DNA from 2 places in the Tatumella ptyseos genome. Region 2 is predicted to be linked to the other one. Evidence: predicted binding sites of a transcription regulator. Region 2 holds the regulator's gene; the other holds the start of a gene.
What was found. Region 2 encodes sigma-54, which starts transcription at its own class of promoters, with help from an activator protein. Its sites were predicted from a motif close to GTTGGCACANNTTTCGCTNT; they were not measured.
Positions count from the first base shown of each region.

Region 1: glnK (P-II family nitrogen regulator) is a predicted target of sigma-54. The motif match lies at 1,695-1,714, and genes of this name have one in related genera.

Region 1 is NZ_CP130649.1:928,409-932,747, reverse strand. It holds gene amtB (ammonium transporter AmtB) at 4-1,293, opposite strand; gene glnK (P-II family nitrogen regulator) at 1,319-1,657, opposite strand; gene QJR74_RS04450 (Lrp/AsnC family transcriptional regulator) at 1,852-2,307, opposite strand; gene queC (7-cyano-7-deazaguanine synthase QueC) at 2,414-3,109, shown strand; gene QJR74_RS04440 (ComEA family DNA-binding protein) at 3,142-3,456, opposite strand; gene ppiD (peptidylprolyl isomerase) at 3,590-4,339, opposite strand, start outside.
Region 2 is NZ_CP130649.1:2,826,439-2,830,777, reverse strand. It holds gene npr (PTS phosphocarrier protein NPr) at 1-195, opposite strand, end outside; gene rapZ (RNase adapter RapZ) at 185-1,045, opposite strand; gene ptsN (PTS IIA-like nitrogen regulatory protein PtsN) at 1,095-1,577, opposite strand; gene rpoN (RNA polymerase factor sigma-54) at 1,739-3,172, opposite strand; gene lptB (LPS export ABC transporter ATP-binding protein) at 3,216-3,941, opposite strand; gene lptA (lipopolysaccharide ABC transporter substrate-binding protein LptA) at 3,947-4,339, opposite strand, start outside.

The DNA.
Region 1 (4,339 bases), 1.3 Mb from region 2:
TGCTTATTGGTTGTAAGCGTTCTCGCCATGACTGTTCACATCAAGGCCTTCGCGCTCTAGGTCTTCACTCACTCTTAATCCAACCGTCATGTCTGCAATTTTGAAGCTAATAAATGCGACGACACCCGACCAGACGATAGTGACTAAACAGCTTAACAACTGAATCCATACTTGGTGCCCCATTGTTACACCTTCCGCGTAGCCTACTCCACCTAGAGAAGATGAAGCAAAGACGCCGGTCAATAGACAGCCAACGATACCGCAAACGCCGTGTACACCAAAAACATCACATGGATCATCGACTCTAAGGAAACGTTTTAATCCTGTCACACCCCAGATACCGGCCAATCCACCTACTACCCCGATCACTAGCGCGCCACCCACTCCAACATAGCCACAGGCTGGAGTGATTGCGACTAATCCGGCAATGAACCCTGAACAAGCACCTAGCAGTGAAGGTTTACCTCGTATCGCCCACTCGCCAAATGTCCAAGACAGAATAGCACCAGCCGTAGCCACAATAGTATTCACAAAGGCGAGCGCCGCAATTTCGTTGGCTGATGCTGCAGAGCCTGCATTGAAGCCAAACCAGCCGATATAGAGAATCGCCGTTCCTGTAAAGACCATAGGGAGGTTGTGAGGTTTAAAAGCTTCTTTACCAAAACCGCTACGTTTACCTAACACCCAAGCCCCCACAAGGCCACCGATTGCTGCATTGATATGCACAACCGTTCCTCCCGCGAAATCCAAGGCGCCATCTTTTGCTAAAAGACCGTTAGCCCAAACCATGTGAGCGATAGGGAAATATGAGAAAGTTACCCACAGCAGCGAAAATATTAATACTGCAGAGAAACGTACGCGTTCCGCTAACGCCCCGACAACTAGCGCTACCGTAATACAGGCAAATGAAGCTTGATAGGCGACATGAATATATTGATAAATACTTCCCATCACCGCTTTGAGTTCAATACCTTTTAAAAGCGTCCATTGAAAACCGCCAAAAAAGTTGTTTCCTTCACTGAAGGTCAGTGAGTAACCATATACCACCCAGACCACACAGACCAAGGCAAAAGTCACGGAGACTTGAGTCATGAGCGATAAAACATTTTTACCCCGAATAAGACCACCGTAAAACAGGGCAACACCAGGAACCGTCATAAATAAGACAAGCGCGGTACAAATCATCATAAAGCCGTTATCTGCGCCACTGGCAGTAGGCTCAGGCGCAGCAAAGGCTAAACTAGGCAGCCCTAATGCAGCAAATAAACTTAGCAGTGAAACTATTTTTTTCATGTTATTCCCCAATCGCTGCGTAAAATTACAAAGCCGACTCATCGATTTCGCCTGTGCGAATACGAATAACTCGTTCCAAATTGGAGACGAAAATTTTACCGTCTCCAATTTTTCCGGTGTAAGCTGCCTTGGTAATGACCTCAATGACTTCCTCTAACTGGTCTTCAGCAATCGCAATATCAATTTTGACCTTCGGCAGGAAATTCACACTATACTCTGCACCGCGGTAAAGCTCAGCGTGGCCCTTCTGGCGACCGAAACCTTTAACTTCCGTTACTGTTAATCCTTGAATACCGATTGAAGATAGCGCTTCACGTACATCTTCAAGTTTGAAAGGCTTGATCACTACCGTCACTAGTTTCATTTATATCCCCATACAGCCTGCCCAATTTCTTTATTACGAAGCAATAAGCGTGCCAGCTTGTTAATGACTCTTATTATTAAGATAAGGATGATAGGCGCTCGTTAGCACTATACTAAGGGGAAACACTAAGGGGAAACCATACGCACCAGATTGGTGCGAGACTGGGGTGATAAGCTCGATTTTGGTGCATGCTATTATAATGGCAATGCCGTGGTGTATTTAATTTCCTCCATTGAGAAACTTGATGTCACCACACTCAAGCCATCGATGCTATTAACCAGCATTTTATAAAAATTGTCGTAGCATTTCATATCCTTAACCTGTACACGCAAAAGATAATCATATTCACCCGTGAGTCGATGACAGGCTAAAACTTCTGGCATCATGTTAATTTGCTGAACAAAATCGACATACCATTCACGATTATGATGCAAGGTTTTAAGGAACATAAAGGCAGTGAGGGTGAGTTCCAATTTTTCAGGATTCAGTAGCGCTACTTGGCTAAGAATCACCCCTTCTTCCTCTAATTTTTTTAGCCGTTTCCAACAGGGAGTTGCGGTCAAGTTTACCGCGTCAGCTAGTGCTTGTAAGGAAAGGGTACAATCTTCTTGTAAGAGAGAAAGTAACTTACGATCAATTTTATCTATCATAAATATGCCTACCATCAGGGCCGATATGTTCTATCATACTGCTAATTTTGCTGAGACTCCCCTGATCGAGGTAAAATAGCCAAAATTTTACTGAGAGGCCTAAAAGATGAAAAAGGCAGTTGTTGTATTTAGTGGTGGCCAAGACTCAACCACCTGTTTAGTACAGGCCATGCAACATTATGATGAAGTGCACTGTATTACATTTGATTATGGACAACGCCATCAACAAGAGATCGATATTGCAAAGCAGCTGACTGAACGGTTAGGTGTCGCAGCCCATAAGGTTATGGATGTGACCTTGCTCAATGAATTGGCAATCAGTAGTCTGACACGCGACAATATTCCTGTACCCGGGTACCAACCCGATGCCACCGGACTTCCCAGTACCTTCGTTCCGGGCCGTAATATTCTTTTTCTCACCTTAGCATCGATTTATGCCTACCAAGTTGAAGCTGAGGCGGTGATCACTGGTGTATGCGAAACTGATTTCTCAGGCTATCCAGATTGCCGTGATGAGTTTGTTAAAGCGCTGAATCAAGCTGTTGTACTTGGAATGGCTAAAGATGTTCGTTTCGAAACGCCTTTGATGTGGCTGAATAAAGCCGAAACATGGGCCCTTGCCGATTATTGGGGACAACTGTCATTAGTTAAAGCGCATACGTTAACCTGCTATAACGGTATCGCTGGTTCTGGATGCGGTGACTGCGCGGCCTGCCACTTACGGGCTAAAGGCCTTGAAGAATACCTCAAGGCGCCGGAAGAAACCTTGAAAAGCTTAAAGCAAAAAAATCAGCTTAATTAGCTATAGGGGTTACAACGGTAACCCCTTGCTTGCTATAAAGTCAGCTTAGATATGACTCGGTTGACGAGGCTCTCACCAAAACCGGGCACTTCAATTAACTGCTTTACATCCGTGAATAAGCCGTATTTTTCTCTGTATTCAATGATAGCTTGAGCCTTTCGTAATCCCACCCCATTTAGCTTTGCAGCTAAGGTTGCGGCGTCTGCAGTATTAAGATTAACCTTATCAATAACCTGTTGTTGGATAGCCTCGGTATTTTTACCCTCTTTCTTTACCGTGGCAGCCTGCGTTAAGGAACTACAGGTAGCGAATAAGAAGACCAAGAGGGTGAGTTGTTGTCGTGTCATAGATGTTCTCCTATTAATTGGAGTTACAGGCTATGCAGAAAGGAAAAACATACCAAGCAAGTGAGCTTGAAAATGGAAAAGGCCGCATAAGCGGCCTTTAAGTTATCATCGAGGTAAAGATTTTTTGTGAGCGTTATTGTAGTTGTACTGCATCACCGTATTTAATCTTCGCTTCCTGACGTAATTGCTGGAGTAGAGCGGTGAAGGCAAGCTGAGCATTATTATCCGCAATACCGTTAATCATCTGCGTTCTCTGAGCAGCCGGCATTTCGCCAGTTAACACTTTATCCAAGGCAATAATAACAATATTACCGCTGTTATCTTGGGTAAAGCCGTAACTAGGTGATGTCCCTTTCGGTGGCGTTAACCCAAAAACGGTCTCAGATAGAGGTGATTGTTGATTACGTTGTAAGGTCTGTACTGCCCCAAATGCGAGTCCTGCTTGAGTGAAAAGGGTTTGTTTCCCTTGACGCAACTCAGTCACGATAGATTCTGCTTGATGTTTGGCTTCAGCAACCGCTTTATCATGTTTGATGGCAGCAGTAATCTCTGTAGTCACTTGAGCTTGAGGTTTTACTTTAGCAGGCTCATGCGCTGAGATACGAACGACGAACGCGCGATCACCATCAACGGTGATAATACTTGAATTACTACCTGGTGTGCCTTGCTCACCAAGTAAGCTACCGTTGAAGATGACTTCTTTTACTTGATCGAAATTCAACGCATCAGGTACTGATTGTTGGCTAAACCATGAAGTCTCAACCGCTTTTGTTCCCGCAACTTGTTCCGCAGCGGCTAAGGAGTCATTATCGTTGCTAGCTGCATCATTCACTTTTTGTTGCAGTGCAAAGAATTGACTAATTGCCGTTTCTTGTTGAACTTT
Region 2 (4,339 bases):
GACTTCAATTTTGCCTCCTTGGGCTGAATCTAACATCAATAAAGCAATAACACTGTTCGCTTCAGCCTCGGTACCGACTTCATTTCTCAGTAAAACCTCAGCATCAAAGCTCTGTACTAATTCAAATAACTTCATTGCAGGGCGGGCATGCATTCCCAATTTATTCTGGATAGAAACAGTTTGCTTAACGGTCATGATTCTTCTTTTCCAAGGTACGATGTCTGCGTTGAACATTTTTACCACGAGAGGCAAAGTAATCCGCTAGCTGTTCCGCAATATAGACTGAACGATGCTTCCCACCGGTACATCCGATTGCTACGGTAAGGTAGCTACGATTATTCCTTTCCAGCATGGGTAACCACAATTCTAGATAGCTACGCGTTTGATAGATAAATTGATGAACATCGGTGTGGCGCTCCAAAAACTGACAAACAGTGTGATCTAACCCTGTCATCGGACGAAGCTTTACATCCCAGTGTGGATTGGGTAAGAATCTTACATCAAAAACATAATCTGCATCGACAGGTAAACCATATTTAAAACCAAAGGATTCGAAGACAATAGTGAGCTCTCGCTCCGGCTTACCTGATAAGCGGGTACGTAACATTTCTGCAAGTTCATGTACCGACATCTCTGACGTATCAATGACCAGGTCGGCACGTGAGCGTAAAGGTTCAAGCAACTCTGACTCGTGTAGAATTGCGTCTTCAAGCGAAAGATTTCGAACTGTCAGCGGATGGAGCCGGCGGGTATCACTATAGCGGCGAATCAATGTATTGGTATTAGCATCGAAGAATAGCAGTTGCGGAGTAAATTCTGCGTCGAGTCTATCCAAAATGGCTTCAAAAAGTAGAGGTGATTCTGGAATATTTCTAATATCTATACTTACAGCGGCGGAGATTTCTCTTTTTGCTAACGTTGCTGCCAACTCAGGTAAAAGTTCAACGGGGAGGTTATCGACACAATAAAATCCCATATCCTCAAGCGCACGTAGTGCGACCGATTTACCGGAGCCAGAACGACCGCTGACGATCATCAGTGCCATGACATTGTTTCTCCTGCGAACCTTACAAGTCAATCTAGGTTAAGGGCTATTACTCTTCGTCATCGATATCGCCCATCAATATTTGATAGAGCATTTCATCACTATCAGCTTGGCGAAGTTGCCGGCAGATAGCTTTATTTGCTAAGCGTTTGGCGATTAATGCGAGTGTGTGACGATGTGTTTTGCATTGTCCAGCAGGTACCAACAGTGCAAAAAGAAGATCGACCGGTTGGTTGTCTACCGCATCGAAAGCAATAGGATGTTCAAGCTTTATAAAAACACCCACGGAGCGTAATGTATCTTGCTCGAGCTTCCCATGAGGAATAGCTATCCCACCCCCTATACCTGTACTCCCCATTTTTTCGCGGTTGAGTATCGTTTCAAATATAAGTTGATGAGGCAGATTGAGCTGGCCCGCCGCAATTTCGCTAATTATCTCTAACGCCCGCTTTTTGCTTTGGCAGTTTACATTATTGCGTGTGCAATCAAGCGTTAGTACATTACCTAATTCTAAAGGAAGGTCGCTATTCATAGTATTCACTTGCTGATGGTTTGACGATGAGTCAGACACATACACCGTGGTTAATGACGATCATTGATTGGCCTGCATGGTAACAGAACACCTAATGCAGGCAAGTAATTTACATAGCTGAAATCACTATGCGCTTTTTATGACTAACGCGCAATAACCTCTCACACAAGCCGTTTACGTTGGTTAGAGGGAGGAATCGCTAGGGACTCGCGATATTTGGCAACAGTCCGACGGGCAACAATAATGCCTTGTTCAGACAGCAGCGTGGTCAATCGACTATCACTGAATGGCTTAGCAGGATTTTCGTCGGCAATAAAGCGTTTGACCAGCGCTCGGATCGCTGTTGATGAGGCCTCGCCACCATTATCCGTGTTGACGTGGCTCGAGAAGAAATACTTAAGTTCGAAGATCCCGCGCGGACTGTGTAAAAACTTCTGTGTGGTCACTCGTGAGATTGTCGATTCATGCATTTCTATCACGTCGGCAATATCCGCCAATACCATGGGGCGCATGTGTTCTTCCCCGAGTTCGAAGAAAGCTTGTTGCTGTTCGACAATACACCGAGAAACTTTAAGCAGCGTCTCATTTCGGCTCTCAACGCTTTTGATTAACCAACGAGCTTCTTGAAGATGACTACGGATAAATTGAGTATCACTTTCGTTAGCCGCCCCCCCACTCATGGCAGCGTAATGTTGGTTGATACCTAAACGCGGTAAACTATCTGAATTGAGTTCGACTTCCCATTTTTTACCGATTTTCTTGACCAAAACATCAGGAATAACATAGTCAGACTCACCCGTGTTGATGGACTGACCAGGTCGAGGATCGAGTGTTTGTATCAGCTGTATAGCCGCCTTCAATACCTCTTCTTTTAAACGAGTCACTCGCATTAAGCTTCTAAAATCGTGGTTAGCAAGGAGATCGAGATGCTGTTGAAGAATACTCCTTGCTTCGGATAAGTATGGGGTATCAGTGGAAAATTGAGAAAGCTGTATTAGTAGCGTTTCTTGTAAATCTCGAGCCCCCACACCAATCGGGTCAAAATGTTGGATACGTTTAAGAACAGCCTCGACCTCTGCGATTTCACAGTCATCAATACCCACGCTTTCCAATATATCGTTAAGGGGGATAGTGAGGTATCCAGTAGGGTCAATCGCGTCAATGATCGAGGTTGCTATTGCCCGATCAGTTTCCGAAAAAGGCGTTAATTCTGCTTGCCATGTCAGGTAATCTTGCAGAGATTGTGTTGTTTCACCTTGATAGACGGGGAGTTCATCTTGGTAGTAATCGCTACCGGTGCCAGAGGGAGTACCTGCGGTATAGATAGAGTCCCATTCTGTATCAAGAGGGAGTTCAGATGGCATGTCGTGCTGCTCTAACGCTTCACGCGTATCAAGCGAGGCGCTCTCTGTATCTTCCACCGCATCAACCTCAGAGAGGGTATCGGTTTGCTCCAATAGTGGATTACTCTCCAAGGCGAGTTGAAGTTCTTGCTGCAGCTCGAGAGTAGAGAGTTGCAGTAGGCGAATCGCCTGCTGCAACTGGGGAGTCATTGCCAGCTGCTGGCTGAGTCTGAATTGCAGACTTTGTTTCATCATCATAGACCCAATTGCCAGAAATTAAAAAAACAGCCTGAGACTACAGTCGGAATTCCTCTCCTAAATAAACCCTTTTTACTTGCTCATCTTCAAGAATCTCTTCTGGAGTTCCGTGAGCAATCAATTGTCCTTGGCTTACTATGTAGGCACGTTCGCACACTGCGAGGGTTTCCCGCACATTATGGTCGGTAATCAACACACCTAGGCCACTGTCGCGTAAATGTTCGATAATCTTTTTTATATCAATCACCGAGATCGGGTCAACACCTGCAAAGGGTTCGTCCAATAAAATAAATTTAGGGTTAGCAGCTAAAGCGCGAGCAATTTCTACGCGTCGGCGTTCACCACCTGACAATGACTGACCTAAACTTTTTCTTAAGTGTTCAATATGAAACTCTTTAAGAAGCTCATCGGCACGTGCTTTACGTTGTTCATTATTTAAATCATCGCGAATCTGTAATACCGCCATCAGGTTATCATATACACTTAACCTTCTGAAGATAGAGGCTTCTTGAGGCAGATAGCCTATGCCACGACGCGCGCGTGCATGTAAGGGGAGCAAGCTAATGTCTTCGTCATCAATAATGATCCGCCCAGCGTCGCGCTGAACGATACCGACTACCATGTAGAAGGTCGTGGTTTTTCCTGCGCCGTTTGGCCCCAATAAGCCAACGATCTCACCGGAGTTAACTTCTAGGCTGACATCGCCTACTACTTGTCTGCCTTTATAGGATTTCGCTAAGTTTTTTGCCGTTAACGTTGCCATAGGGCTTATTGACCTCTGGTTTTGGGGGTAGAGGATTTTTTGTCGTCTTGTAGCTGAGACGGCATCAATACTGTCGTAACACGCTTTGACTGGCCTTGGCTGTAAGCTTGCATTTTTTGTGCTTTCACCAAGTAGGTAATGCGATCACCATTGATATTACTATCGAGTTGTTGGACATGCGCCTTACCGGTCAGTTCGACAGAGTCTGCAGCCAAATTATAATGCAGCTTGCTGGCGCTACCTTTTACAGGTTTACCATTGTCTTGCATTTGGTAAAAGGTCGCTGGATTACCGTAAGCATCGACTAACGTTTTCTTACTATCGCCACCAGGACGGGTTACAACAACTTTATCCGCTTGGATTTTAATCGTTCCTTGCGTGATCACAACGTTGCCTGT